One region of the Methylophilus glucosoxydans genome, then DNA from elsewhere that is predicted to be linked to it. Evidence: predicted binding sites of a transcription regulator. Region 1 holds the regulator's gene; each other region holds the start of a gene.
What was found. Region 1 encodes sigma-54, which starts transcription at its own class of promoters, with help from an activator protein. Its sites were predicted from a motif close to TGGCACNNTTCCTGCT; they were not measured.
Positions count from the first base shown of each region.

Region 2: glnA (type I glutamate--ammonia ligase) is a predicted target of sigma-54. The motif match lies at 7,256-7,271, and genes of this name have one in related genera.
Region 3: ACFQ1T_RS03820 (TorF family putative porin) is a predicted target of sigma-54. The motif match lies at 4,288-4,303, and genes of this name have one in related genera.

Region 1 is NZ_JBHTJW010000001.1:84,541-94,783, forward strand. Features, by position in the region: gene ACFQ1T_RS00395 (anhydro-N-acetylmuramic acid kinase) at 177-1,304, opposite strand; gene tyrS (tyrosine--tRNA ligase) at 1,429-2,667, shown strand; gene ACFQ1T_RS00405 (RNA polymerase factor sigma-54) at 2,713-4,257, opposite strand; gene lptB (LPS export ABC transporter ATP-binding protein) at 4,264-5,007, opposite strand; gene lptA (lipopolysaccharide transport periplasmic protein LptA) at 5,016-5,630, opposite strand; gene lptC (LPS export ABC transporter periplasmic protein LptC) at 5,689-6,312, opposite strand; gene ACFQ1T_RS00425 (KpsF/GutQ family sugar-phosphate isomerase) at 6,338-7,339, opposite strand; gene ACFQ1T_RS00430 (cation:proton antiporter) at 7,564-9,540, shown strand; gene ACFQ1T_RS00435 (NAD(P)/FAD-dependent oxidoreductase) at 9,614-10,243, shown strand, end outside.
Region 2 is NZ_JBHTJW010000002.1:46,466-56,708, reverse strand. Features, by position in the region: gene ACFQ1T_RS02820 (hypothetical protein) at 1-13, opposite strand, end outside; gene ACFQ1T_RS02815 (porin) at 390-1,652, shown strand; gene ACFQ1T_RS02810 (DUF6445 family protein) at 1,756-2,430, shown strand; gene ntrC (nitrogen regulation protein NR(I)) at 2,435-3,826, opposite strand; gene glnL (nitrogen regulation protein NR(II)) at 3,843-4,946, opposite strand; gene ACFQ1T_RS02795 (DUF4124 domain-containing protein) at 5,056-5,547, opposite strand; gene glnA (type I glutamate--ammonia ligase) at 5,674-7,083, opposite strand; gene ACFQ1T_RS02785 (rhodanese-like domain-containing protein) at 7,450-7,899, shown strand; gene aroE (shikimate dehydrogenase) at 7,911-8,729, shown strand; gene mtgA (monofunctional biosynthetic peptidoglycan transglycosylase) at 8,744-9,430, shown strand; gene uvrA (excinuclease ABC subunit UvrA) at 9,728-10,243, opposite strand, start outside.
Region 3 is NZ_JBHTJW010000002.1:268,078-278,320, forward strand. Features, by position in the region: gene ACFQ1T_RS03790 (PilC/PilY family type IV pilus protein) at 1-700, shown strand, start outside; gene ACFQ1T_RS03795 (hypothetical protein) at 1,032-1,190, opposite strand; gene ACFQ1T_RS03800 (hypothetical protein) at 1,396-1,803, shown strand; gene ACFQ1T_RS03805 (DUF1993 domain-containing protein) at 1,808-2,311, opposite strand; gene ACFQ1T_RS03810 (YifB family Mg chelatase-like AAA ATPase) at 2,325-3,824, opposite strand; gene ACFQ1T_RS03815 (accessory factor UbiK family protein) at 3,870-4,118, opposite strand; gene ACFQ1T_RS03820 (TorF family putative porin) at 4,376-5,356, shown strand; gene glnK (P-II family nitrogen regulator) at 5,417-5,755, shown strand; gene ACFQ1T_RS03830 (ammonium transporter) at 5,771-7,174, shown strand; gene ACFQ1T_RS03835 (peptidase domain-containing ABC transporter) at 7,283-8,965, shown strand; gene ACFQ1T_RS03840 (HlyD family secretion protein) at 8,958-10,243, shown strand, end outside.

The sequences.
Region 1 (10,243 bases):
TCAGTCTTTAATCAAGTTGGTTAAATTATACGCAATCGTTTTGTTTTATCACCGCTTGTGCGGTGACTGTCGCGGAAAAGTTAAAAAAACAATCAAAAGCCTGCACCAGATGTAATCAAGTCACTGGTGCGTTTGCACTGCTTTTGGGAATCATTGCTACGCGTCGGTGCCGGTGCTTAGTTGGGGTAAACGGCACCCAGAATGCGTGGCCCAGCCGCCCCTGTGACCGCGGCCAGATTGCCCGGCAAATGATCTACACAGCGTTGCGCCAGCCAGGCAAAGGCGACCGCTTCCACCCAGTCCACGCCAACGCCCAATTGATCCGTCAGCTGTATGGACTGGCCAGACAGCGCCTGCAGTCTATTCAGCAAGGCCAGATTATGCGCACCACCCCCACAGACGTAGACTTCCTGAGCCCCTGGGCAGAATCGCGTCAGCGCATCGGTGATGCTCACTGCTGTTAACTCAAGCAAAGTACGCGCCACATTTTGTGCGCTGTCGGGGTACTGATGCAGCAGTTGCATTAACCAGGTGTCGTTAAACAGGTCGCGTCCCGTACTTTTAGGTGCGGCCAGTGCAAAATAAGGATCGGCCAGCATCGCATTGAGCAAGTCTGGATTAATTTTCCCGCCCGCTGCCCAGTGCCCGCTCGCATCATAGGGTTGGCCTGTGTGTTGCTGCGTCCAGGCATCCATGAGCAGGTTGCCGGGTCCCGAGTCAAAGCCTGTGACTTGTCCGTGTGCTGGCAGATCACTCAAGTTGGCAATGCCGCCGATATTAATGACGACGCGATGCCTATCTGCACTCGTAAACACCGCTTGGTGGAAGGCCGGCACTAACGGTGCACCTTGGCCGCCGGCGGCAATATCGCGACTTCTGAAGTCGCCAATGACCGTGATCCCTGTTAATTCTGCCAAGCGGGCATGGTTGCCCAATTGTATGGTGTATGCCATGCCCTCTGCCAGTGTCGGACAGTGCCGGATGGTCTGGCCATGGCAACCGATGGCTGTCACGGCCTCGGCACGGATGTCGGCGAGCTTAAGCAGTTGCTTGACGGCTTGCGCGTAGAGTTCTGCGAGCTGGTTAGCAACCACTGCGGCCTCGTGTAACTCGTTATTGGCGGGCGTGTGCAAGGCCAGTAGACGCTGTTTAAGCGCGTCAGGGTAGGGAAGAAAGTAGGTGGCCGTTTGTGTCAGTTGCTCGCCCCGTTGCGAGGTGAGCACGGCATCCACCCCGTCCAGGCTGGTGCCAGACATCAGTCCAATAAACAAACGTGGCTGGGAGCGATCGGCAGAAACTTGCATGGGTGTCATTTTAACACTGCTCCAGCCGCGCTTACAGAAATGCATGGGATTACGTTAAAATAGCTGTTTTACTTATTTGAGACGGTGCCATCAGTGCGCATCGTTGTATTTGACGGATACCCGCATGACCGATACCAAACAACCCTCATCTGAAGTGCCAGCATTGAGCCCAGAAATTGCCAAGGCGTTGGCCATTATCAAGCGTGGCGCAGATGAGTTACTGATCGAGCAGGAGCTGGTCGAGAAACTGAAAACAGGCAAGCCTTTACGTGTGAAAGCAGGCTTTGACCCTACCGCGCCGGACTTGCACCTGGGTCATACCGTCCTCATTAATAAATTGCGCCAGTTGCAGGATCTGGGCCATCAGATTTTATTCCTGATCGGTGACTTTACCGGCATGATTGGTGACCCGACTGGCAAAAGCGCCACCCGTCCACCCTTAACCGTGGAGCAGGTCAAGGCCAACGCCGATACCTATGCCGCACAAGTCTTCAAGATTCTTGATCCTGCCAAAACCGAGATTGTCTTTAACTCCAACTGGTTAAGTGAACTTGGCGCGGCGGGGATGATTAAACTGGCTGCCAGCCATACCGTGGCCCGCATGCTGGAGCGCGATGACTTTTCCAAACGCTTCAAGGGTAATCAACCGATTGCGATTCACGAGTTTCTGTACCCGTTACTGCAAGGATATGATTCGGTCGCCCTGCAAGCGGATCTTGAGCTCGGTGGTACCGACCAGAAGTTTAACCTGCTCATGGGGCGTGAGTTGCAAAAGCAGGCCGGCCAGTCGCAGCAATGTGTGCTGATGATGCCGCTGCTGGAAGGGTTAGATGGCGTCAATAAAATGTCTAAATCACTCGGTAACTACATTGGCATTAGCGAGGTGCCAGAGACTATTTTTGCCAAGATCATGTCGATTTCAGATGAACTGATGTGGCGCTATATTGATTTGCTGTCTTTTGCGACGCTGGAAACCATTGCCGAATGGAAGGCGCAAGTCGCCAGCGGTGAAAATCCCCGCAATATCAAGGTCGGCTTTGCCCAAGAAATTGTGGCGCGTTTCCATGGTCAAGCCGCGGCTGAAAAAGCCTTGCAGGACTTCCAGACCCGTGCCAAAGGCGGCATCCCGGATGACGTGCCCGAAGTTGAAGTGACCATTGAAGGCGAGAGCATCGGCATTAGCCAATTGTTAAAACAGGCGGGCTTGGTTGAAAGCACCAGTGAAGCCATGCGCGCAGTGCAGCAAGGCGGCGTCAAGCTCGACAGCGTCAAGGTGGATGATAAGAATCTGCCTTTGACTAAAGGTGTGACAGTGATCGCACAGGTGGGTAAACGTAAATTTGCCAAGATCACAATCAGGTGATTTGAGCTGAGAAACAAAAAAGGCCGCATCTGCGGCCTTTTTTGTTTAGAGCGTTTTGCGCAAGTTCGCGGGCGGAATATTCAGGGACTCGCGATATTTGGCTATGGTACGGCGGGCAACGACGATACCTTGTTGTGCCAGTGTGTCGGTGATCTGGTTGTCCGACAAAGGCTTTTTCGGGTTTTCTTCGGCCACCATTTGCTTGATCAAGGCGCGGATAGCGGTGGCAGAGCAGGAGCCGCCTGCATCTGTGGCCACCGAGCTGCCAAAGAAGTATTTGAGTTCATAGACGCCACGCGGTGTGAGCATATACTTATGTGTGGTGACGCGGGAAACTGTGCTTTCATGCAAGTCGAGTTCTTCGGCGATTTCACGAAGCACCAGTGGCCGCATGGCAATTTCACCATGTTCAAAGAAGTTGCGCTGGCGATCTACAATGGCTTGTGACACGCGCAAAATGGTCGAGAAGCGCTGCTGGATATTTTTAATCATCCACTTGGCTTCCTGCATCTGGCTTTGCAGGTATTGGCCTGAACTCTCGCGGTTGCGCTTGAGGATGTCCGCATACATCTGGTTGATGCGCAGTTTGGGGATCACGCCATCATTTAAAGAGGCGACCCAAATGCCCTTGATTTTTTTAACCACCACATCGTGCTGGATAAAGTGATCGTGACTAAAGCTGGAAAACTCGCTGCCGGGTCTGGGGTTTTGCTGGCGGATCAGGTGCTGCGCCGCCTTGAGTACCGCTTCATCGCAACCAAGCACCTTGCGCAGTTTGACAAAGTCTTTGTTGGCAAGCAGCGCCAGGTGGTCTTTGGCAATGGCAATGGCGGTTTGCAAGTGTGGCGTTTCTTGCGGCAAACGCGTCAGTTGCAAGAGCAGGCACTCGCGTAAATCGCGCGCACCTACGCCTACAGGGTCCAGATTCTGGATCAGCTTGAGGGCGGTTTCCAGTTCCAGCAGCTCGACCTCAAGTTCGAGTGGCAAGTGCTCCACAATCTCCTGCAGATCTTGCTCCAGATAGCCATCATCAGTGATGCTATCCAGTAGCAGTTTGACCAGGCTCATGTCACGTTGCGATAAATGTGCCAGTTGTATCTGATCAATCAGATGCTCGCGCAAACTGATGCTGGTGGTTTCCTGTCTGGAAAAGTCACTGTCTTCGTCTTCCTGATGATTGCGTCCGGCTTCGTCCCAGTTGCTGGTGCTGCCAAACTCTTCATAATCATCTTCAAACTCTGGCGGCGTGAATTCCTCGTTTAAATTGGGCAGGTCGCTCTCGCTCCCGCCCAGCTCATCGTGCAAGTCTTCACGCAGACTTTCTGCCGGTGCGGTGATCTCTTGCTGCGTTGCCATGTCAAACGAGCTGGCATCTGTCGGCTCAGCTTCTACAGTGGGGGGAGGCGGTGTGTTATCTTCAAACTCGCCTTCTTCACCGTCTGACATTTCCAGTAACGGGTTTTCCTGCAGGATGGTTTCCAGTTCCTGGTTCAGTTCCAGCGTGGAAAGTTGCAGCAAACGGATCGATTGCTGCAGCTGCGGCGTCAGCGCCAGATTTTGCGAAATACGTAATTGCAGGTTCTGTTTCATGACGGATTACAGCCTAAAATTCTTGCCCAGATACACTTCACGCACACCTTCATTCTGAATGATTTCATCGGGCGTGCCTGCTGCAAACACAGCGCCTTCATTGACAATATAAGCGCGGTCACAGATATCCAGCGTTTCGCGCACATTGTGGTCGGTGATTAAAATACCAATATTCTGACTGCTCAGGTAGCGGATGATTTTCTGGATTTCGATCACCGCAATCGGATCAATCCCGGCGAACGGTTCATCCAGCAAAATAAATTTAGGGTCAGTGGCCAGGCAGCGCGCAATTTCAACGCGTCGACGTTCGCCGCCAGACAAGCTGACGGCCTGACTGTTGCGGATGTGCTGGATATGCAATTGATCCAGCAAGGACTCAAGCCTCGCCTCACGCTGCTCTTCCGTATAGGGACGGGTTTCAAGAATGGCGAGTATGTTGTCGGTTACGCTGAGCTTGCGGAAAATGGATGCTTCTTGGGGCAGATAAGCCAGGCCCATGCGCGCGCGCTCATGCATGGGCGCGCGGCTCACGTCGGCGCCATTCAGCGTAATGTTGCCTTCATCCAGCGCAACCAACCCGACAATCATGTAAAAGCTGGTGGTTTTGCCTGCCCCGTTGGGACCCAGCAAGCCGATCACTTCGCCACTGCGTAACTCAAGCGTCGTGTTTTTGACGACGGTACGGCCCTGATAGGTTTTTTTCAGGCGGTTGACCTGCAAATGGTTCTGATCTGCTGCCATGGTTTCCATCTTTATGCTTACTCTTTGCCTTGCTCACCAGTGTTTTCGGCAGGGGCAGGTTCGACCTTGAGTTGCAAGGAGCGATTCATCCGTAACCCCTGTTGAGAGGTTGGCTTGTTGTCAATGACAGGCGGCGTGGTTTTATTTTTAGGCTGTATGGTGGCCTTGACGCGGCTGCCAGCCGTCCCGTTCGGGTTGGCTTTGGTGCCGCCAATCACCTCGGCATACTCGGCGTTGGCGTCGTAGCTGATGTAGTCCCCGGTCACGATGTCTTCACCACGTTTAACCCAGGCATTGGTATACAGTTGCACTTTATCCATGCGGGCGTTGTATTCGATACGTTGACCACTGCCTTGCATCCACTCGTCTTTACCGGTACGTTTTTGTTTGAACGTGGTTGGGTTGCCGGTACAGGTGCTATGTTGAAAGCCGTCCTGATCCTCGCGTACGATCATTTTGTCCGCCTTGATTTGCAAAGTGCCCTGATTAAGAATCACGTTGCCCGTGTAGATACTGATTTTTTTAGCATCGTTCACGGTCACGGTATCCGCCTCAAGCTCTATCGGTTGATCTCGGTCGGATTCTTCGGCCAGCACACTCAGCGGCATGGACAATAGCGCCCATACGCTCATGCAGATCGCTAAAAATAAGGGCTTGTGCGTGTTCAACTCATTTCTCCATAATCAACGGTCATTGGCGTTCTGTGTTTGACGCCTGGGCCGGGCTTGCCAAATTGCTGGCGACGGGTGGACGCTCATAATGCACATGCACCCGGTTAAACAATTGCATGGTATCAGCCCGGTTATCAAAACGCATGCCCGTGCCTGTAATTACTGTCGCCGGTTTTTGGCGGATGACCACCGGCTGGTCTGTGTGTGCCACCTCGGTATCCGGCTCCAGCCAAAGCCGCTCGGTTTGCATTTGTGTTTCTGGCTTGGTGGCGGAGGCTTGGCGGATCACCTTGACCTGTTTGCTAAACTCCACCAGTTTACCATTGGCGGAAACACGTCCTTGCTGACCATAAATTTGCGTGTAAGGCTTGTTCAGGCCAAACTGGGTAAAGCGTGGCCGCTGCAATTCTGTATAGTCATTGGCAGGAAAGTGGCGCATTTTTGCGGCCGCCAGCACATATTTGGTATTACCGGACGCATCCGTGCGGGTACTCACAAAGTTGTACAACATGTAGTCCGGCGCTTGGCGATTAAGTATGTTCATTTTGAGTGCTTGCTCTTGTACATTCTGGTTAATCCAGAAGGTCAGCAGCGCCAGCAACAGCATTAACGCAATCGGCAACAAAATGGGGTGTTTAAGCATGCCTGAATTCTAATGCCTGTTTAAGCTAAACGACTTTGGCTTTCAATAAGTCATGCATATTGAATGCCCCTACCAACTGCCCTTGGGCATCTACTGCCAAAAAGCCATTTATTTTGTGCTGCTCCATCATGTTAACTGCTTCAACCGCCATCTGATTCGTCTCCAGCAAATACGGCTGTTTGTTCATCACGGTATCAATTGATGCCTGTGGATTGTTCTTGCCCTGCATAAACAAGCGGCGCAAATCGCCATCGGTAAAAATGCCTATTGGGCGTTGCGCGTGGTCCACAATAGCCGTGAAGCCCATGCCCTTGAGTGAAATTTGCGTGATGGCTTCCTGAATGGAGGCGTGTTGATCAATTTGGGGCACGGCCGCGCCGGTACGCATGACATCCTTGATGCGCACCAGTAGCCGTCTGCCCAAGCTGCCACCGGGATGCGAACGGGCGAAGTCTTCGGCAGTGAACTCTCGCAAATCGAGCACGCAGAGTGCTAAAGCATCGCCAATGGCCAAGGCCGCTGTCGTGCTGGCTGTGGGAGCCAAGCCGAGTGGGCAAGCCTCATGGCTCACGGCAGCACTCAAATGCACTTCCGACTCACGTGACAAGGTGGAGTCTTCGCTGCCCGTGATGCTCAACACCCGAGCACCGATGCGGCGGATCGCAGGCAAAATATTAATAATTTCATCACTCTCGCCAGAGTTGGACAGCGCGATCACCACATCTTCTGACGTAATCATGCCCAAGTCGCCGTGGCTGGCCTCGGCCGGGTGCATGAAAAACGCCGGTGTGCCGGTACTGGCCAAGGTGGCCGCAATTTTGCCGCCGATATGGCCGGATTTGCCCATGCCTGTGACCACTACCCGGCCCTTGCAGGCCAGAATCATATGGACGGCAGCCTCAAAAGCGGTGCCAATGCGGTCTGCCAGATGCCTGATTTCATCGGCTTCGTGCAACAACACCCCTCGTGCGCGCGACACGATATCGGGTGTTTTAACAAGATGGATGCCGGAATTTGCTGTCATCATGGCGGGTTAGTATAACAAGCGAGTTGCCTGACAATAAAGTAAAACACTCTTTTTTTACGGTTTTTTTATTCTCAGGCACATTTTTTGCATAAAACAAAGTTTTGTGGCACGATGCATCATCCTGAAACAATTGCGTTTCATAATAGACCTTGACCCTTCAGCGCTGGCTGATGGCGATCAAACCCCTGTTTGACCGGCTTGGTATAAATGCGTTAGAGCTTTGCATGTTTGATTCCCTGATACATCTTTTATTACTGCTGACCAGCTCGGTCTTCGCCGTGGGCTTGTTCCGCATCCTCGGCTTGCCGGCCATGCTGGCCTATTTTGTCATCGGCATCGTGCTGGGCCCGCACGCCCTGGGCTTGCTGGAGGATGAAGAGTCTGGTCGCCAGGTGGCCGAGTTTGGTATCGTGTTTTTGATGTTTAGCATCGGCCTCGAGTTTAGTCTGCCTAAACTGTATGCCATGCGAAAAACGCTGTTCGGGCTAGGGGGCGGACAGGTCGTGCTGACCTTGCTGGCCAGTCTGGTGCTGGGCAAAGTGGCCGGGCTCAGCCTGACTTCTGCTTTTATCATTGGTGCGGCCATCACCATGTCCTCGACTGCGATTGTGTCCAAAATTCTGATGGAGCGTGTAGACCTTAACTCCAGACATGGTCGTCTCAGTATCGGCGTGCTGCTATTCCAGGATCTGGCCGTGATTCCGATTCTGGTATTGATCCAGACGCTAGGCTCGCATAGCGACAATTGGCTGGATGTGCTGGGGCTGACGCTGTTCAAGTCGTCTGTACTGCTGTTTTTACTGTTCAAGTTCGGGAAAAACATCCTTAACTTCTGGTTTGAGCTGGTGGCCAAACAGCGCTCACGCGAGTTGTTTGTGCTCAATGTGCTGATGGTGACCCTGCTGATGGCGGCAGCCACCAACTATGTCGGCTTGTCCTTTGCGCTGGGGGCCTTTGTCGCCGGGATGCTGATTTCTGAGACCAAATACCGTTATCAGGTCGAATCAGATATTGCGCCTTTCCGCGATATCTTGCTGGGTCTGTTTTTTATCAGCGTCGGCATGCTGCTCGACGTTTCCGTATTGATCAATCATATTGTATTGATTGTTTTCCTGTTAGCCCTGTTCCTGGTGTTCAAGATTGGCCTGATTGCCTTTTTAACTAAGTTGTATGGCTTTGAGATGGGCGTGGGTGTCCGTACCGGCATTATTCTTGGTCAGGCGGGAGAGTTCAGTTTTGTGGTGCTGGCCCTGGGCTTGCAAACGCATTTGATCGACGGCGAGTCCCTACAGCTGGTGCTGTCCGTGGCCGTGCTTTCTATGCTGGTGGCGCCATTCATTATTCAATATAACGGCAGGATTGCGCGCAAACTGGTCAAGAGTTATACGCGTAATAGCTACAAGGTGGTGGAGACTATTCAGGAGCACAGCCTCGATTTGCGCGACCATGTCATCATCTGCGGCTATGGCCGCAGTGGTCAGTATCTGGGCCGCTTTTTGCGCGAAGAAAATATCCCCTATGTGGCCCTGGATATGGATGCCAGCCGCGTTCAGGAAGCCGCCGCCGCCGGTGAAAATGTGATTTACGGCGATGCAGGCCGCCGCTCTGTGCTTGAGGCGGCCGGGCTGGCCAGGGCCAAAGCGGTGATTGTCAGCTATGCCGAAACGCGTGGCACCATGAAGGTGCTGCATGTGATCCAGGAGAAATATCCAACCCTGCCCGTGATTGTGCGCACCCATGATGACAGTGAAATGGATTTGCTGCGAGATGCCGGGGCGGCAGAAGTGGTGCCGGAAATTCTGGAGGGTAGCCTCATGCTTGCCTCGCATGCACTGGTCACGCTGGGGATTCCGCTTAACCGCGTGGTCAAACGTATCCGTCTGTTCCGCGAAGAGCGGTACAAAATGTTCAAAGGTTACTTCCGTGGCGTGAGCGATGCGGATACGACCACCGCCGCCCTGCCACAACTGCATTCGGTCGAGATGTATAAAAACTTTTATGCGCATGGTTTGCGCTTGGACCATATCCCGTTTGAGGATTTTGCGGTCGAGGTCAAACAGCTCCGGCGCACCAATATGCCAGAACCGATTGCACCCAGACCGGATATTATTCTCAACGAAGGCGATATTCTGGTCCTGCTCGGCAGCAATGCCGCCCTCATCGCGATGGAAGTCTATTTGATTTCTGGCCGTAAACCGTAAGACAATAGAGGCCTGAGGCCCTGACTGTTGCAGCTCGGGGCCTCAGGCTTTTTCATTTTAAATACCGGGTCTTATGGCAAACACTTCAGTGGTCGTGGTCGGCGGTGGCATCGTAGGCTGCCTCACTGCCATGCAGTTAAAGAAACAAGGGCACACCGTCACGCTGGTTGAGCGCAATATCGTCGCTGCGCAAACGTCAGGGGAGTCTTCGTGGGCTGGGGCGGGCATCGCTTTTCCGCTGTTGCCCTGGTTTTATCAGGAGATTGTCAACGAGCTGGCGCTGGCTGGTGCGCGCGCCTATCCAGCCGTCAGTGCAGAGCTCTTTGCCGAAACCGGTATAGACCCCGAATGCACGCGTAGCGGCATGCTGATCCAGCCGCCGTTTGACCAGCAGGCAGCCCTGGACTGGTGCCAGCGCTATGGACTGCAAGCAGAGTTGCAAGGGGATAGCCTGCTGATTCCAGAAGTGGTGCAAATCCGTAACCCGCGCCTGCTACAATCGCTCAAAGCGTGGTTGATCAAGCATGGCGTCACTCTGCGCGAACAAACACAACTCATGCCTTTGCAAGAAGGTGCTTCCAGCATCCACACCTGGCAAACCACAACGGGCGACACCTTGTCGGCCGACCATTTTGTCGTCACCTCCGGCGCCTGGAGTTTTGAGCTACTCAAACAAACCGCGCTGAGTCTGGAGATCAAACCC
Region 2 (10,243 bases), on a different contig from region 1:
TGTCCGAAATCATTCTCTTCCCCTGCGGATGCGCTTCACTTAAATAAAGGCGCAAGTGTAAATTTAAATAAGGTGCAAATTGTTCCTATGCTAGCAGAAAGATATATTGATGTTGATGGGAAATCAGCTAAAAAACGGTAGCAATTCAAAAAAACATCCTAGTCCGGCAGGTGTTAGATTGTTGCAAATCTGCAACAACGTTAACTAGGACTAAGCAATTTGACGTATTCACTTGCGCCACCTAGGCCGCTTTTGCAAAAATTGCTCTGACCTTGCAGGAAATGCTTTAAGTGATTCCGCAGGAGTTATTAGAAAGAGCATTCAATGGCTCTTTACTGGAAAGCAATATCCTTACACAAGTTGTGAAAACAACATTTTTGGAGATTCGTATGAATACAAAATTGAACGTTGCAGTTGCAGCAGCTCTGTTCGCTGCCGCTACTGGCGCACAAGCTGGCATCACTATCCCAGCTGGTGACTGGACTCTGGACATCGGTGGCGTTGTTAACGCTTACTACACACACACTAGCTTCAGCGGTGATGATTCTGCTGCTGGTGAATATCAGAATGGCGATAGCGTAGCAAACATTACTACAGGTTTGCTGCCAAACTATCTGAGCGTTTCTGGTAAAACACGTCAGAACGATCTGGATGTTGGTTTCACAATCAGCATTAACCCAGGTGCTTCTACAACAGCTGCTGGTAAACAATCTTCCCAACAAGAAAACCGTCAAGCATTCTTGACATTCGGTGATGCTTCATGGGGTTCTATCAAGCTGGGTAAAGATCTGGGCATCTACGCTTCAGACGCTATCTTGAATGACCAAACACTGCTGGGCGTTGGCTCTGCTGCTGGTTCTTTGGCTGGCAATACAACTACTTTGGGTCGTATTGGTCGTGGTTACATGTATGCTGACTGGAAAGCACAAGTTGCTTACACATCACCAAACTGGAACGGTTTCCAATTTACTGCAGGTTTGACACAAGGCTGGAATGCTTTGGCAGGTACAGGTACCAACAGCGTTGGTTCAACTGACCGTGCTGGTTCACAAACTGCGTACGAAGGTAAAGCTTCTTACGAGTGGACAGGTGACGTAGCTGGTAAAGTTTGGGTTTCTGCAATCAGCCAAAAAGTTGACGGCTTAGGCACTGCTGCAGTTGCTGCAACTGTATCTAACGTTAACGGTGTTGTTACTGCTGTTCCAGCTGTTGCTGCACAAAACTTTGGTAACGAGCGCGCTTACGCATGGGACTTGGGTACAAGCCTGAAAATTGCTGATTTCGGCTTAGTTGGTTACTACGGTCAAGGTAAAGGTATCGGTCAGACAGTTCAATTCTTGAACGGTTTCGATCGTAACGGTAAACGTCGTGATTCCGATCAGTGGTATGTTCAAGGTTCTTACACTATTCCAGGTGTAGGTACTAAATTGGCTGCCTCTTACGGTGAGTCCACATTGGATGGCAACGGTGTTGATTCATTCAGCGACATCAAAGCTAATATGTGGGTAGTTGGTGCTTACCACCCATTGACAAAACACCTGAACTTGGTAGCAGAGTACTCTCAAGCTAAAGATGAAGTTAACAACCGCACAGCGGCTGACACTGACTTGAAAGCAAAAACCGTTTCTTTGGGTGCTATCCTGTTCTTCTAATTTAATTGCAGTTTAACTGCTTAAATTAGAGTCAGAAAAAACGGCAACTTCGGTTGCCGTTTTTTTATCTATAAACTTTGCTGATTAGACTTGTTGGTGAATTATGAATTTGTACCCTGTAACAATCGTTGAAAATTTCTACGAAGATCCGGATGCAGTGCGCACTTTTGCACTTAATCAGAAATATCAATTTCGACATCAGTTAAAGGATGTGCCATATGTATTTCCTGGCGCAAGAACCAAAGACTTATCTGTGATCAATAAGCCTTTATTTGAGAAGGTTAGCACTAAGATTATCTCCTTATTCCATAACTCTGAATATGAGCATATGCGTTGGGCCATTTCGACCAACTTCCAGAGTGTCAGCGAAGAATATGGGCGTGGTGTAATTCACACGGACGGGAATGCTGTTTTTGCAGCGGTGTTATATTTAAGTCCTGATGCGCCTTTGGATTCCGGGACTTCTTTATTTAGGCCCAATAAAAGCTTTGATCAGACTTTATACGAAAAAGCACTTAAGGTGAATGATAAGCGCTTTGCAGATGGTACTGTAAAGATGGATACCGCTTATCACAGTATGTTTGATGAGATTGTGAGAATCAATAACGTTTATAACACCTTGATACTCTATGAAGGCAGACATTTTCATGCCGCAAATAACTTTTTTGGGAAGACATTAAAAGACTCACGACTGGCGCAAGTCTTTTTTGTCAGTAGTATTGATGCACAACGGCACAGCTCGTTCCCGCTTTGGCGCAGTCAGCAAGTACACATTTAATTTGCTAATCATCAATCCCTAACTCCTGTATCTTGCGGGTCAGTGTATTTCGCCCCATCCCTAGCTGATTGGCGGCTTCAATCCGGCGGCCATCGGTGTGGGCGAGGGCACGGGTGATCAGGATACGCTCAAACTCTTTGGTTTTGGCGTCAAGGATATTGGTTTCTCCGCGATTAAGCGCGTCGGTGACTTCTTGGGCTAGCGCTTCTTGCCAGGAGCCTCCGCTACTATGTTTGCCAGTATCTTCTTTAAGCTCTGGGGGTAAGTCATTAACATCCACGTTTTGACCTGGAGCCATCACGGTGAGCCAGTGGCAGACGTTTTCGAGCTGGCGAACGTTACCGCTCCAGTTAACTGACATCAGGTATTTAATGGCCGCTTGGGATAACTGTTTAGGTTCAACGCCTAATTGCTGTGCGCTGTGGGCGAGAAAATGTTTGGTCAGCAACGGAATATCTTCTCTGCGCTCACGCAAAGGGGGTAAGCGCAGGCGAATGACGTTTAAGCGGTGAAACAGGTCTTCGCGGAACAAGCCTTGTTTTACGCGCTCTTCAAGGTCCTGGTGGGTGGCTGCAATCACGCGAACATTCACTTTAATCGGTTGGTGTCCGCCTACCCGGTAAAACTGGCCGTCGGACAATACACGCAATAATCTTGTTTGCAAATCTGCAGGCATGTCACCAATTTCATCCAGGAACAACGTCCCATTATCTGCCTGTTCAAAGCGGCCACGTCTGGCTGCTGCAGCGCCTGTAAATGCTCCGCGCTCATGACCAAACAATTCAGATTCTAATAAGTCTTTGGGAATCGCTGCGGTATTAATGGCGATAAATGGCTTGTCAGCCCGTGGACTGTGTCTATGTAGGGCGCTCGCGACCAGTTCTTTACCGCTGCCGGATTCGCCGTTAATGAGGACGGTGGAGTGCGAGCGGCTCAGGCGGCCAATGGCACGGAAAACCTCTTGCATGGCGGGGGCCTGGCCGATAATTTCTGGCGAGGGGCCGGTGTCTTCTACGGCCTCGACAGATTGACGCATGCTTTCTTCAACGGCACGTTTGATAATTTCGATGGCTTGGTCTACATCAAACGGTTTGGCCAGATACTCAAACGCGCCACCCTGAAAGGCGGCGACAGCACTTTCGAGGTCTGAGTAGGCGGTCATGATAATGACGGGAATCTCGGGAAAGCGCTGCTTTACCTCGGATAAAAAGTCCAGGCCCGAGCCATTCGGCATGCGGATGTCACTGACAATGACTTGGGGTTGTTCACGATTTAAAGCGTTGAGGGCTTCTGCCGGGGATGAAAATGTTTTGAAATCAAAGTCCGTGCGGGCTAGTGCTTTTTCAAACACCCAGCGGATGGATTTGTCGTCGTCTAGGATCCAGATTGGCTTCATAGCTGTTTCTCGTGAATTATTGTACTGATGATTTTAATTGCGTACTTTCAATAGGTAGCAATATATGGAATATGGTTTTACCCGGCTGTGAATCACAGTCGATCATGCCATGGTGTTGGGTGATAAAGGTTTGCGCCAGCGCAAGGCCCAAGCCTGTGCCGCCTTCGCGACCGGATACCAGCGGGTAGAAAATGCGTTCTTTGATGCCGGCAGGGATGCCTGGGCCGTTATCAATAATCTCTAAATGAATCCCGACACGGTAACGTTTTCTGGCTAGCGTAATTTGGCGCTCCGCACGCGTGCGGAAAGTAATACTCGCACCTTCGGTCTGATGCTGTTGCATCGCTTGTGCCGCATTACGCGCAATATTGAGCACGGCTTGGATCAGTTTCTCGCGATCGCCAATGAGCTCCGGCAAGCTGGTATCGTAGTCGCGGATCACGCGGATATGGTTGGGTGATTCAGCCAGTAGCAGGCTGCGCACGCGCTCGAGGACTTCATGAATGTTGGTGGGCTCATATTTTGGCACGCGGTGAGGTGCCAGCAGTCTGTCCATGAGGCTATGTAGTCTGTCAGCCTCTTTGATAATCACCTGGGTATATTCTTTTAGGCTGGGTTGCGGCAACTCAAATTCAAGCAATTGTGCCGCACCACGCAAGCCGCCTAGCGGGTTGCGGATTTCATGTGCCAGATTTCGCAGCAGTTCAGAATTGGCTTGCTGCTGTATCAACATGCGCTCTTCACGCGCAATACGCAATTGCTGATCCATTTGCACAAACTCCAGAATCAGCATGTCTTCCGGCGTTTGGTTGAACGCGGCTGAAATAGGGGTGGCTGTGCAGGTCACGGCCGTTGTATGGCCGCGTTGGGTTGTCAGTGCAAACTCATGCTCACGATATGGGCTCTGTGTTTCTATGGCGTTGGTCACGGCCATTTGCAAAATTTCGCAATTCACAAACACGTCATGGATATGCGCCCCTTGAATCTGGTTGGCACTAAATGCAAACAGAATCTCGGCGCTGGAGTTTGCGTAAGTAACTTCTAGTTGGTTATTAAGCAAAATGACTGCCGTGGCAATATGCTCTAAACCACTAAAGCCGTTGGGAGATTTCTGTACCATGTCCTGAGCTTGTTAAAAAGAGTGAATCACGCCCTGTTTTAAAGCAAAACCCAAGCCAATTCTTGTGCACAACGCAAAAATGATTGAGAAAACTCCCAAAATGGTGCATTTAAAGATTGAGCTCTTTATTTAACAGCTCGATATTACGCTCATGCGCCTGAATTTCGGCCTCAATGACGCGCAGCTTTTCCTCATATTTGGCGACGTTTCTAAACGTTTTGCCATTCGCGCCTCTGTAGACTTCTGGCGTGTTCTGGGCTTCTTCATATAACAGGCGAGCATTCTCAAGTGCTTGTTTTTCTTGAGAAAGCTCGTTCATTAATAGCTCTCGCCGCTTTTGGTCGCGTTGATTTTGTGTCTGATTATCGACTTTGGGAAAATCGGCCGGAGAGGGTGTTCTGACATTGGCTTTTTTCTCCCTGGCAGGGGGTGGAGGCTCTGCGGTTCTGGGCCCACTAATAATGAGCTCTGCCTTGCTTTTGCCTTCGGGTTTGATATTGGTATAGGTGGTGACGCCGTTACTGTCGGTATATTTGTAAATATCTGCCCAGCTTTGGTTGCACATGAGCGCGAAGGTGCAAATGTAAAAAAGTCTTTTCATGGCAATAGTTTAGAGTAGATCGTTGAGGGTATCAACGTCTGCTCGCCTAAAAACGTTGACGGAACAGCGCGCACATAAAAAAACAGGGCAGCCTGGGCTGCCCTGTTTTAGTGCGTGCTCTTGTGATTAGCAGGAGTAGTACAGACCAAATTCCACTGGGTGTGGTGTTTGGCGCAGTTTAGTGACTTCTTCCATTTTCAATGCAATGTATGCATCAATCCAGTCGTCTGAGAAAACGCCGCCGCGTGTTAAGAACTCGCGGTCTTTATCCAGATACTCCAATGCTTGTTCCAGAGATGAACATACCGTTGGGATCAATGCATCTTCTTCTGGTGGCAGATGGTACAAGTCTTTAGTCGCTGGTTCACCTGGGTGAATCTTGTTCTGAACGCCATCCAGACCAGCCATCAACAGGGCTGAGAAAGCCAAGTATGGGTTAGCAATCGGGTCTGGGAAGCGAGCTTCAACACGACGGGCTTTATCAGAATGCACGAACGGAATACGAATCGCAGCAGAACGGTTTTTAGCGGAGTAAGCCAGTTTGACTGGTGCTTCGTAATGCGGTACCAAGCGCTTGTAGGAGTTAGTACCTGGGTTGGTAATCGCATTCAGTGCGCGCGCATGCTTGATGATGCCGCCGATGTAGTACAGAGCGAAATCGCTCAGGCCAGCATAACCATTGCCTGCAAACAGGTTTTTACCATCTTTCCAAACGGATTGGTGAACGTGCATACCAGAGCCGTTATCGCCAAACATTGGTTTTGGCATAAATGTGGCTGTTTTACCATAAGCATGGGCTGTGTTAGTCACTACGTATTTCAGGATTTGTGTCCAGTCAGCACGTTGTACCAAGGTCGCAAACTTAGTACCGATTTCACATTGACCGGCTGTTGCCACTTCGTGGTGGTGCACTTCAACAGGCACGCCCAGTTCTTCTAAGGTCATGACCATGGCAGAGCGGATGTCATGCAATGAATCGACAGGAGGCACTGGGAAGTAGCCGCCTTTAACGCCTGGACGGTGGCCAGTGTTGCCGCCCTCGAATTTTTCACCTGAGGACCAAGCGGCCTCTTCGGAGTTGATTTTCACAAAGCTACCACCCATGGTGGCATCCCATTGTACGCTGTCAAAAATGAAGAACTCTGGCTCTGGACCAAAGTAAGCAGTGTCGCCCAGGCCGCTGGATTTCAGATAAGCCTCTGCGCGCTTAGCCAGGCTACGTGGGTCACGGTCATAGCCTTTGCCATCGGTAGGGTCTACCACGTCACAGGTCAGAACCAGGGTTGGTTCGTCAAAAAATGGATCGATGAATGCGGTGCTTGCATCAGGCATCAATTGCATGTCAGAGGCTTGAATGCCTTTCCAGCCAGCAATGGAAGAACCATCAAAGGCGTGACCTTCGGTAAATTTATCTTCGTCGAAGGCAGACACTGGCACGGTCACGTGCTGCTCTTTACCTCTGGTGTCGGTAAAACGGAAATCAACAAATTTGATGTCGTTTTCCGCAACCAGTTTCATTACGTTTGCAACGGACATTACATTCTCCTCAGTGATCAAGATCTAAAATGATTCAACTTGCGCACGCAAAAAAGGGACATGTTGCGGATGTCCCGGAACGTGAGCAAATATAAAAACACAAACTAGCAAAACAAATAGATATGTGGAATTTTTGGTTTACGAATTCCATTGAATCTTAGGATGTAATAGTAGCAGGAAGCATGCCACCCAAAAACAGGCATTTTGCATGGATATGAGATATCTGACATAAAAAAGCAAAATCAATGCGCACCAAAAAGGTGCTAAACAACAAATTGAGCACAAAAATGGTGCTCCATGCGCTTGCGTGACTTTCACAGGTATACTCGCGGTTTGACTAGCTTATTAAAAGAACGAAGGTGTCCTTTGGAAAGTGTTGAGAAAATCTTGCAACAAGCCGTTCAGCGTGCTCAGCAAAATGGTTTGCCGTATGCCGGCGCGATGACGCCCCAGGAGGCGTATGCGCTGATTAGCCAAGATCAAAATGCGGTGTTGGTGGATGTGCGCTCACGTGCCGAGTTGGAGTTGGTTGGGCGCGTGCCGATGGCGGCCCATCTGGAATGGGCGTTTTATCCAGGCATGATTGCCAATCCTGAGTTTGCCGATCAGCTACAGGCGCTGGTTGATCCTGCGCGCACCGTCGTATTTATGTGCCGCACGGGTGGCCGCAGCCATAATGCCGCATTACTGGCACAAAAACTTGGATATGCCAATGCCTATAACATGCTCGAAGGCTTTGAAGGCGAAGCGAATGAGGCCAAGCAAAGAACCCTGATCAATGGCTGGAAACATGCAGGCTTGCCCTGGTCCAACTAGGTGATCTTGCTATGTCGGTTGAAAAATACGCAGTCATTGGCCACCCGATAGCACATAGCAAATCGCCGTTGATTCACCAGGCATTTGCGCTGCAATTTGGCAAGACGATTGTTTACGAAAAGGTGTTGGCACCTCTGGATGGCTTTGCGTCCACGGTGCAGCAATTGCAGCAGCAAGGGTATGTGGGTGCAAATGTCACGGTGCCATTCAAATTTGAAGCCTATGACTTAAGCCAGACTTTATCTGAACGCGCGCAGGCGGCTGGGGCAGTGAACACCCTCAGTTTTGGCCAAACGCAAATTCAGGGCGACAATACTGATGGCTGTGGGCTGGTCAATGACATTCTCAAACATCACCAGACGGCCCTGGCCGCAAAAAAAATCTTGTTGCTGGGCGCAGGCGGCGCTGCGCAAGGTGTGATGCTGCCGTTGATTGCACAAGGCCCGGCGCAATTGACCATTGCTAACCGCACACAGGACAAGGCGCAAGCCATGCTGGATAAGTTTGCGGACGCGGGGGGGCAATGTGGCGTCTCGCTGGCTGTGACCACGTTTGCAGCACTTACCGAGACCTATGATGTGGTCATTAATGCCACTTCTGCAGGATTGACTGAAACGCCATTACAGTTTTCATCGCATGTCTTTGGCACGCATACCCTGGCTTACGACATGATGTACGGCCGGGAGACGCCGTTTATGCAGCAGGCGCGCACCGCAGGCGCACAGGTGGCAGATGGTTTGGGTATGCTCATCGAGCAGGCGGCGGAAGCGTTTTTTATCTGGCATGGATTGCGTCCTGACACGGCCCCAGTGATTCAGACATTCCGCTAATCTTCATTTCTGTCATGAAACAAAGCATCAAGCTGTTTTTCGTCCTGTTTTTGCTCTGGGTACTGTTGTATCAGGTCTGGATACTCGGCCATATTTTGTGGTGGGTAGATCACAATCCGGACGCCACTGCCTTCATGCAGGCGCGGCTGGAAGTGATGCAAGAAAGCCATCCCGAAGCCACCATACAGCAGCAGTGGGTGCCTTACGCCAAGATCAGCAACCATTTAAAACGCGCAGTGATTGCAGCGGAAGACAGCAAGTTTGTTGACCATGAAGGCTTTGACTGGGCCGGGATCGAAACCGCCTTTGAGAAAAACCTAAAGAAGGGCAAAATCGTCGCTGGCGGCTCCACCATCAGTCAGCAACTGGCCAAGAATTTGTTTTTATCCGGGCATCGCACGCCCTGGCGTAAAGCACAAGAAGCGGTGATTACCTTTATGCTGGAAAAGCTCATGACCAAGCGCCGGATTCTGGAAATCTACCTGAACGTGATTGAGTGGGGCGAGGGCGTGTTCGGTGCCCAAGCGGCGGCCAAGCATTACTTTCACGCTTCGGCCGCCAGTCTGGCACCCGCCCAAGCGGCGCGCTTGGCGGCCATGATTCCTAACCCTCGTTTTTATGATCTGCACCGCAGTACCCGCTATTTAAATCGCCACACCGCCACCATTCAGGCGCGCATGCGATTGGTCAAAATACCCTGATTTTACGGGCCTGATTTAGGCATGAACGTGAAACATGCCTGCATACAATGTTTGCTATCAATGGATTTGATACATCATTTCCATCGGCGGTGTATGCAGATGCACCGTCAGGCAGGTTGCATGTTGACCTTAGCCTTTGACAGCGAGATGTTTTACAAGGGTGTGAGGTAACGGCCAGGTAACTGGCCGTATTTTTTGCTGCGCACACAAGCACAGGGCGGAAACCCTGTGGCGTAATCCGGAATTTACACTCCGGATTGAATTTTATCGCTAAAGAAAAATGCTGACGGGGTAAACCTATGCGTTCGCCTTTTGGTTGAGCTGTTTTAACAGCGGAATAAGGTAACGGCCCGTGTAGCTGGCGCTGTTGTCTGCCAGCGTTTCCGGCGTACCGACACCGACCACCACGCCTCCGCCATCGCCGCCTTCGGGGCCCATGTCGATCAGCCAGTCGGCGGTTTTGATCACGTCCAGATTATGTTCGATGATGACCACGGTATTGCCCGCGTCACGCAAACGGTGAATCACGTCCAGCAATAACTGGATATCCGCAAAGTGCAAACCGGTGGTGGGTTCATCGAGGATATACAGCGTACGGCCGGTATCGCGTTTGCTGAGTTCCAGTGCCAGTTTGACCCGTTGTGCTTCACCGCCAGACAGTGTGGTGGCCGATTGCCCCAGCGTGATATAGCCCAGGCCCACGTCCAGCAAGGTTTTCAGTTTGCGTTCAATCACCGGCTGCGCATTAAAGAACTGGTGCGCTTGTTCCACCGTCATGGCCAGCACTTCGTGGATGTTTTTGCCCTTGAACTG
Region 3 (10,243 bases), on a different contig from region 1:
TATCAATACCAATACCGTCAATAAAATTGCGAGCTTGACTGCGGGTGGCGGTACTGCACAAAAAGTGACTACCCAGCCAGAGTTGGGCAAGGTCGATAAAAATATGGTGGTCATGGTGGGTACCGGCAAGTTTCTGGAGCCTGCCGATTTAACCAATACGCCTCAGAACTCTGTCTATGTGTTTAAGGATGGCGGCCAGACCACGCCAATTGGCCGTAGTCAGTTAACGACGCAAGTGTTAAGCGGGGATCGTACGGTGACCTCCACTGGCACGGTGAATTTTGATTCTGGCTATGGCTGGGTGCTGGATTTTCCTGCAGGGGAACGTGTCAATCTGGATCCATTGCTGCTGAATGGCGCCCTGATGATGCCAACGCTCGTGCCAAGTAGTGAGGCTTGTAGTGGTGCCGGCTATGGCTGGTTTAACTTCTTTAACTATAAAAAAGGCGGCTCTTTGTTGCCTAGCGGTGCCATTTCTGAGCCTATGACCACACCCGCCGTTGGGTTTAATATTGTCTATGACGGGAATGGCGTGCCGCATGTTGTGGTGACTGGCAGTAATGACCCTACCCCGCAGCAATTAAGCCTGGATGACCAGATATTTGGGTTGTCGGGATCCAGCAAGGCCACGGTGATTTTCAAGCAAAAAAGCAATGGTAGTTATGGCACCAAGCAAAGCTGGCGTGAATTGATCCAGTAACCAATCCCAGTAACCAATCTGAGGTGTGCAATAAAAAAGCCCCGTAAACGGGGCTTTTTTATGTGATACGGATTACTTTACCTTTTTTGAAAATACATACAATATCAGGCAAATTGCGACGACGATCCCAATCAGTGTGTAGATGCCTGCTGCGCCTAAAAACATGGTTGCCTCCTTCTCGTCCGTTTGAAGAGAAGTTTTATTGTAGGCAAACGTCAGGCGGGTGTCTATCAGTTGAGGGCTGGACCAGTTGGGTGTCTGGGCAAGCAACATGCGATTCTATGCCACGCTATGAACTGCGTAGCGGTGTGAGGCAAACTGCCGGTGTGTTTTACACGACTTCCAGCGTCAGCTCAGCAGGTTTGTAAATTGCCTGAATGTTGCTGTCTGCAGTGATATCTTCAGCCAGATACATAATGTCCTGCGCCGTCATCAATTCTGGCATGCTGGCGGTATAAGTCAGCGGCTCGTCTTGTTGCAAGTCTTTCATGGGGCGTCCTTTAGTTCTGTTTATGTATACTTGTATTAACGTCATCAGGTTTCCATTCTTGAATTAATTTGTTCATGCGATCATTTAAATCTATGTTAATGGTCTTGTATGACGCTTTAATGAACCAATCCAGCTTTTATAAGGGCTGTCGGCCGGTTTGGCTTAAAATATTGGCAGGGTTGAACAACAAAAAGGAGTCGGATGCATGCGTGCGAGTCGGTTTATGTGGGTTGTGTTGATGGCGATGCTGGCGGCGGTGGGGTATTGGTATTGGCAATCGCTGCAGTTGCCAGCGTCTTCACCTGCGCAAAGTGCGCTGGCTCATACTATCAATGAGTGTGATTTGATTTCCAGTAAGGCAGCGGCCGCGTTACCAGAGCAACTACCCTTCCAGAAGCTGGAAAAAGCGGCTAGACAGTCACGCGTGTTGGAACATTGCATGCAAGACCGGGGCTATCAGGAAAATCCTGACTGGGTGGTTGCCGCGAACAAGCAGGCGAAAGCGATGGCCTCTGCCCAAGGAATTTCAGACAGCGAAGCCTATGAGACATTGCGCCGTAAAGCCATGTTGCAGTCAGACCAGCAACCGGGCTACTGGCGCAAACGGCCTTGAGGCATCAGCGCTTTTGACCCAGGTAGTCGGTTTTGCCCAGTGGCACCCCAAGATGGCGCAAAATGTTGTATGCCGTGGTGACATGAAAATAGACATTGGGCATGACCCATTTTTCGAGATAATCCAAGCCGGAGAAGGTCAGATCCACTTTACGTATGGTTAACACCACTTCTTTATGCTCGGCGCCTTCCAGCTGTGAAGGCTTGATGGCTTCGAGAAACGCGACTGTCTTGGCGATTCTGGCGTAGAGCTGTTCAAAACTCGCTTCATCATCCGCATATTGCGGAATGTCTATGCCAGCGAGTCGTCCACCCGCCCCTTTGCTCATGTCACTCACCAGTTGCACCTGTTTGATTAATGGGTACATGTCCACATACAAGCGGCTATTCAGTAGCACTTCTGGTGCGACTTTTTTCTGTTCTGCATAGGCTTCCCCTTGCCGCAGGATGTGCTCGAGATTTTGCAGGTTGCGAATCAGCGGGGCGATACTGGCATCATAAAGTTGCATGTGGAATACGCTTTCAATAGTCATGACGCCGATATTGTAGCGCCTCTGCAATGTGCTTATCCAGAATGTGTTCGGCCTGGGCCAGGTCAGCGATGGTTCTGGCGACCTTGAGGATGCGATGATAGCTGCGGGCAGACAGTGAAAACTTTTGCACCGCCATTTGCAGTAAGTGATTCGCCTGGTCACCCAACTGACAATGGGTGGAAATTTCGAGCGCACCCAAGGCTGCATTCGGTTTCTGTTGGCGGGTCAGTTGACGCTCTCGCGCCTGAATCACGCGTGCACGAATGGCCGCACTCTGCTCACCATGATGGTCATGTGACAACTCTTCTGGCTTGAGTGCTGGCACATCAATATTCATGTCTATCCTGTCCAGCAGCGGGCCGGAAAGTTTATTTTTATAGCGCAGAATTTGCTCAGGCGTACAGCGGCAGCGTTGGGTATAGTGCCCGTAATAGCCACATGGACAAGGATTCATCGCTGCAAGCAGTTGAAACTGGGCCGGGAAAGTTGCTTGTCTGGCTGCGCGAGAAATGGTGATATTGCCACTTTCCAGCGGCTCGCGGAGCACCTCCAGCACTTTCCTGTCGAACTCAGGCAGCTCATCCAAAAATAACACGCCGTGATGGGCGAGGCTGATTTCTCCGGGTCTGGGCACACTGCCACCACCCACCAGTGCCACGGCAGAGGCGGTGTGATGTGGCGCCCTGAATGGCCGCTTTTTCCACTGGCTGGCCGGAAACTGGCCGGTCAGTGACAAAATTGCCGCACTTTCCAGCGCTTCCTGCGTAGTCATGTCTGGCAGAATGCTATTAAACCGGTTCGCCAGCATGCTTTTGCCTGTGCCTGGCGGGCCGCTCATCAATAAACTATGTTGGCCTGCCGCGGCAATTTCCAGCGCGCGCTTGGCGCGTAATTGACCTTTGACTTCGAGGTAATCCGGAAAGCTTAACGAGGATTCTGTCAGCACCAGCGGGTGAGGGGGTAGCGATTGTTTACCAGACAGATGGGCACAGACTTCAAGCAGGCTATTCGCGGCAAAAATGGAACATCCCTCAACCAGGCTTGCCTCATGCGCACTCTCCTGGGGCAAAATCGCCGCCCTTTTATGCGCCGGGCCCTGAATCAGTTGGTAAGTCATCGCCAGGGCGCCGCGTATCGGCCTTAACTCGCCTGTCAGTGCCAGCTCGCCAGCGATGACATAGTTGGTCAGCGCTTGTTTAGGTAATTGCCCGGAGGCTGCCAAAATCCCAAGCGCAATCGGCAAATCGTAACGGCCACCCTCTTTGGGCAGATCTGCCGGTGCCAGATTGACTGTAATCCGCCGCGCCGGGAATTCAAACTGTGCGGTTTGAATCGCCGCCCTAACCCGGTCTTTGCTCTCTTTCACTTCGGTTTCTGGCAGCCCGACGATAGTGAAGCTGGGCAGGCCATTGGCGAGATGCACTTCTACCACCACTTCTGGTGCATCCATCCCACTTAGGGCCCGACTGTATAACACGGCCAAACTCATGTAGCACTCCCGCACCAAAGAATGCTAACAATTGTAAATTAAATTTTACTTTCTGGCGGCGTTGGCTTGTTCTAGCTGGCTGATTTTTTCTTCAAGCTGTTTTAATTGTTGCTGCGTGCGTGCCAGCAAAGCGGCCTGAATATCAAATTCCTCGCGCGAAACAAGTTCCATTTTGGGGAGCATGCCCTGAATTAGTGCATGCAAGTTGGTTTCAAGCTCTGAAATGGGGCTTGAATCAATTAGTTGTTTGATTTTAAAAGATAATTCTTTAATTTTTTCGTTTGAAAATAGCATGGCAGGCTCTCCTTGTGAGGCTATTTTAGCATGTAAGCACATCAAAAAAGTGTATGCAAATAGTTGATTTTTATATGTTTTTAATAAATAACAGACTGTTGCGCTATTAATTTAACTTTTTTGATTAAATCATTTCATTAATTTATTGATTTTTAATGATTATATAGGTTGGCACGTGCTTTGCTTTTAGGTCAATGTTGTTTCATTCTCGTTTACAACAATTCGATCAAGATTTTCACAGAGAGAGGACTAAATAAATGCGCCAATCTAAGTTAATTACAGCTGTACTTGCGACACTGTCTTTCGCTAATTTCGCACATGCCGATGAGCCACAGGTTTTGCATGAAGAGCTTAAAGAGGCAAAAGCACCATACATGGAAGAAAAACAAAGTAGTTCCGATTGGACTGCCACAGGTAACATCGGTGTGGTATCTGACTACTACTTCCGTGGTATTTCACAATCCTGGCATAAGCCGACTGTACAAGGCGGTATGGATATTACGCATTCTAGCGGTTTCTATGCCGGTGTCTGGGGTTCTGGTGTAACACCAAATACCTATCCTGATGCAAACACTGAAATTGATGTTTACGCAGGTTTTAACGGTACGATACCAGCAGTGGAAAAACTGGGTTATACGGTTGGTATTTATGGATACATGTATCCGGGCGGTTCTTGGAAAAAATATAGATTCACTGGTGCCAACAATCCTGACAACAGTCAAGCCCAACAAACACCTCAAGGTGGGCGTTGGGATACATATGAATTTAATGCGGGTATCTCATATGACTGGATTAGCGCAAAACTTTCTTATACATTGACTGACTGGTTTGGCGCAGATAGAAAAACTGGTTGGACTGGTAGTACAAAAGGGTCTACTTATATTGAAATTAACGCTGCATATCCGTTGCCATGGTGGGACTTAACTCTGATTGCACACGTAGGCGCACTTGATGTTAATGGTCGTCTAAACACAGATTATATCTCAAGTTCTGGACAGCAGCCTTCAGCCACTACTGAAAGAACTACCCCCGACTACACTGACTGGAAAATTGGTTTAAGTAAGGCTTTCAAGATCGGTGCCACAGAAGGTTGGAATGCTGGTGTGTACTGGGTGGATTCAAGCAACGATAGCTACTGGAGTGACAAAGGCTATGGTGGCTCTAGCTTTAACGGGAGTACACAAACTAAAAACCTGAGCGATGGTCGTTTTGTGCTGACTTTGGGTCGTACATTCTAACTAAGCAAGTTTTAGATCTGGCGGGCATGTGCCTGCCAGAGTTAACAACGGGAGAAGCAAATGAAATTTGTATCCGCAATAATCAAGCCATTCAAGCTTGATGAGGTGCGTGAGGCTTTGTCCAATATTGGCGTACAAGGCATCACTGTCACTGAAGTCAAAGGATTTGGCCGTCAAAAAGGGCACACTGAGTTGTATCGTGGTGCTGAATATGTCGTAGATTTTTTGCCTAAAGTTAAACTCGAAGTTGCGATCAAAGATGACATGCTGGATCAGGTCGTAGACGCGATTGAAAAAGCAGCCGCAACAGGCAAAATCGGCGATGGCAAAGTCTTTGTCTTCGATTTGGAACAAGTTTACCGTATACGTACCGGCGAAACCGGTCCGGATGCGCTATAAGAAAGGGCTTCTGTTATGAAGAAAATTCTTTCCATATTATCGCTGGTCGCCGTGATGGGTCTGGCGGCAAGCCCAGTCAGTTATGCAGAAGAAACTGTGACCGAAACCATCACAGTACAAGAAACCGTTTCTACTGATGCGGCACCTGCGGCCGAAGCGCCTGCAGCGGCCGAAGCTGCCCCTGCTGCTGAAGCAGCACCAGCCCCAACGCTGGATGTGGGTAATACCGCGTTTATGATTGTTGCCACTGTGCTGGTGATTTTGATGACGATTCCTGGCCTGGCGTTGTTCTACGGCGGTTTGGTGCGTCAGAAAAATATGTTGTCAGTGCTGATGCAAGTGTTTGTTGTCTTCTCTATGATTTCTGTATTGTGGGCTGCGTATGGTTACAGCATGGCTTTCAGCGAAGGTAACATGATTGTCGGTGGATTAAGCAAGGCGTTTCTGGCGGGTATTACACCAGCTAGTTTGTCTGGCACGATTCCAGAGTATGTATTCTTGACCTTCCAGCTGACATTTGCTGCCATTACACCGGGGTTGATTGTTGGTGGTTTTGCTGAGCGTATGAAGTTCTCTGCTGTATTGTTGTTCACGGCATTGTGGGTGACTTTTGCCTACATCCCAATCGCACACATGGTATGGGGTGGTGGTTACCTGGCAGAGCTGGGTGCCAAAGACTTTGCTGGTGGTACTGTCGTACATATCAACGCTGGTATCGCTGCCTTGATTGGTGCCATCATGTTGGGCAAACGTATTGGTTACGGTAAAGAAGCCATGCCTCCGCACAACCTGGTGATGACCATGATTGGTGCTTCCTTGCTGTGGGTAGGTTGGTTTGGCTTTAACGTCGGTAGTGAACTGGCTGCTGATGGCATTGCCGGTATGGTGCTGATCAATACACAATTGGCAACAGGTTCTGCTGTACTGGGCTGGATTTTTGCTGAATGGTTGTTCAGAGGTAAGCCAAGCATGCTGGGTGCCGCTTCTGGTGCAGTGGCTGGTTTGGTTGCGATTACCCCTGCTTGCGGCTTTATCGGCCCGATGGGTTCGATCATCCTTGGCTTCACTGCCAGCTTTATCAGCCTGTGGGGCGTGACTAAACTGAAAGGTGCACTGGGCTACGATGACTCACTGGATGTGTTCGGTGTGCACGGCTTGGCCGGTATCTGGGGTGCTGTTGGCACTGGCGTATTGATGTCACCAGGTTTGGGTGGTGTTGGTTACGCAGAAGGTGTGACGATGGGTGGTCAGGTCTCTACTCAGATCATCGCAGTGGTCGTGACCTTGATCTGGACAGGTATTGTGAGCGTCATTCTTTACAAAGTGGTAGATGCGGTTGTCGGTCTGCGTGTGAGTGAAGAATATGAGCGCGAAGGTCTGGACACGACTGAACATGGCGAGCGTGCTTACAGCTTGTAATCGTTGTGTGGTATAAAGAAACGGCTCTAGTTAGAGCCGTTTTTTTTTGGGAACTAATATAAACGGTTGTTATCCATTTACAGGGCCTAGTTAACAACAATTCTTATTATGGCAAACATTCATACAACATCTCTCAGCCCTTTTCAAAGAGTCGTCAAATTACTCTCATTTGAAAAACAGGACATTTTGCTGCTGTTTTATTTAACTGCAGCTTATGGTGTGCTGGGTATCGCGACCCCTGTTGCCGTGCAGGCGATGGTGAATATCGTCACCATGGGCGGCGTATTGCAGCCGCTGTACGTAGTGGGCTTTATCCTGTTTTGTTTGCTGGCGTTGTCTGGTGCGATTTATGCCATTGAGAGTTTTCTGGTTGAGATGATTCAACGACGGCTTTTTGTACGGTATAGCTTACAGATTGCGCAAAATACCGGGCAAATTCATATTTCTGTGTATGACAAATTCAATCCGGTAGAACTGGTGAATCGTTATTTTGATATTCAAACGGTGCAGAAATCGATGGCGACTTTGCTCACGGTTGGCTTGACCGCCTTGTTGCAAGGCATCATCGGCAGCATTGTGCTGCTTTTTTATAGTCTGTATTTTGGCATTTTGGTCATCCTCATGCTGATTGTGTTGTGGGTGATTATTTTTGGCCTGGGTAAACAGGCCGAAGAGACATCGATCAAAGAGTCTAAAGCCAAATATGAAATGGCGGCCTGGCTGGAAACCATTGCCCGCAATAAATGGCTCTCAAAGTTTTACGGTGCGACTCAGCGCAACACGGCGAATACCGCGCAGCTTGCAGAAGGCTATCTGCAAGTCAGGACCAAGCACTTTAAAGTACTCATGATGCAACTGATAGGCGCGGTGGGCCTCTATGCGTTGATTGGTACGGGCATGCTGATATTAGGCGGGACACTGGTGATTAAAGGCCAGATCAATCTGGGCCAGTTTGTTGCCGCAGAGCTGATTATTTTTGGGGTGCTTTCTGCGTTTGTGCGATTTGTGACCAAGCTGGAGTATTTCTATGATCTGCTTGCGGCGGTCGATAAACTTGGTGTGCTGGAAACCTTGCCTGTAGAGCGCTCTGGGGAGCATCAGTCAGGTCAGGAAGGCTACACTACCCTAAAGGTGCATCAGCTGACTTTTCAACACGCGGATCAAGCCGCTTTGGTCAGCAACCTGAGTTTTCACTTGCAACGTGGTGAGAGCCTGGCGTTAATCGGTGGCTTAGGCAGCGGTAAAACGACGTTGCTGGAGCTGATCACCGGTATGAGGCAGCCGCTGCAAGGACATGTCAGCTACAACGACATTGATGTGCGCCAGCTTGACCTGGCACATTTGCGTGACCGGATTGGCGTGGCGAACAAAGTCGAGTGGCAGCATGGCTCTATTCTGGATAATCTGAGGTTGCAACGGCCAGAGGTGACACTTGATCAGGTGATTGAGTTACTGCAAGTGCTTGGGTTGTGGCAAGAAATCAGCAAGCTGCCCAATGGGGTAGAAACGGTGTTGACTGACTTTGGCGCACCGATGACGCATACACAGTTACAACGATTAATGCTTGCCCGTGCGATGCTGGGTCAACCGGATGTATTAATCATTGATGGCCTGCTGGATCAACTGGCGCAACATGAGCTGGATCAGGTGCTGATGTTGCTTAAGCGTCACCAGCAGGACTGGATGGTGTTGATCACCACGCGATATCAGCATATCGCCCAGCAATGCAAGCAAGTCATTCATCTGCAAAGCCAAGCGGCGACAGACGTGGCAGGAGGTCAGCATGAGTAATACGGTTGAAAGTATGCTGACACAAAGCGTACAAACCCCTGAGCATTTAAGGGTTTGGATCAAACGGATGGCCTGGCTGCTTGTTGTGCTGCCCCTTGCTTTTTTGCCTCTGCCATGGCAACAAAACGTGACCGCGCTGGGCAAGGTCACGGCCTACTCTCCCTCCGAGCGGGTGCAAACCGTCGATGCCCCCGTGAGCGGGCTCATCCAGCACTGGTATGTGCAAGAAGGCTCGCAAGTGAAGCAAGGCGATGTATTGCTGGAAATTAGCGATACTGATCCTAACTTCAGGCAGCGCCTGCAAGCGCAGCGCGATAACCTGGAGGACAAACTCGCTTCCAAGCAAAGCGAGTTATCAGCTTACTCGGTGCAGCGTGACAACCTGGCCGCCGGCCGCGATGCCAAAATCACCGCCGCCCAATACAAGTTGGATGTCGCTAACCAAAAAATTCTCAGTGCGCGTGAAGCGGTGAACTCTGCTCAAGCGACGCTGGATGCTGCCACGATGCAGGTCAAGCGTATGCAACGCCTACTGGGCGATGGCCTGGTTTCCAAGCGAGACACCGAGGTGGCTGAGCGTGACCATACGATTGCCAGCCGTAACTTGAATAGCGTGCAGGCTCAACTGCAATCGGCTATGGCCGAGGCGCAGTCGGCACAGGCAGAAATCCGTCAGGTGCGTGCCGATACGCAAGCATATCTGGATTCGGTGACGGCCAATATCAACAAAATCAAAGGCGAGGTCTCAGATGCTGAAAACAGCCTGCACAGCTCCGAGATTTCACTGGCGCGGCAAAACATGCAGAAAATCATCGCGCCCCGCGATGGCACGATTTTCCGTTTACCGGTCAATTCACAATCCCAGATAATCAAGCAAGGTGATCCCTTGCTGATTATTGTGCCACATACCTCTCAGCGTGCCGTGGAGTTATGGGTTGATGGCCGCGATGCGCCACTGATTACTCGCGACAGTGTTGTGCGTCTCGAATTTGAGGGGTGGCCTGCGATTCAGGTGCCTGGCTGGGCCCAAGTCGGTGTGGGCACTTTTGAGGGAAAAATTGCTTTCGTCGACCCGACTGACAATGGCACCGGGCATTTCCGTATCATGGTGATCCATAAAGAAGGCACGCCGCAATGGCCAGAAGCCCGCTTTTTGCGTCAGGGTATCAGTGCCAAGGGTTGGGTATTGTTGGAGAAAGTGACGATAGGCTATGAATTGTGGCGCCTGCTCAATGGCTTCCCGCCCAGAATCCCGCATGAGCCGACACCACTCAATCT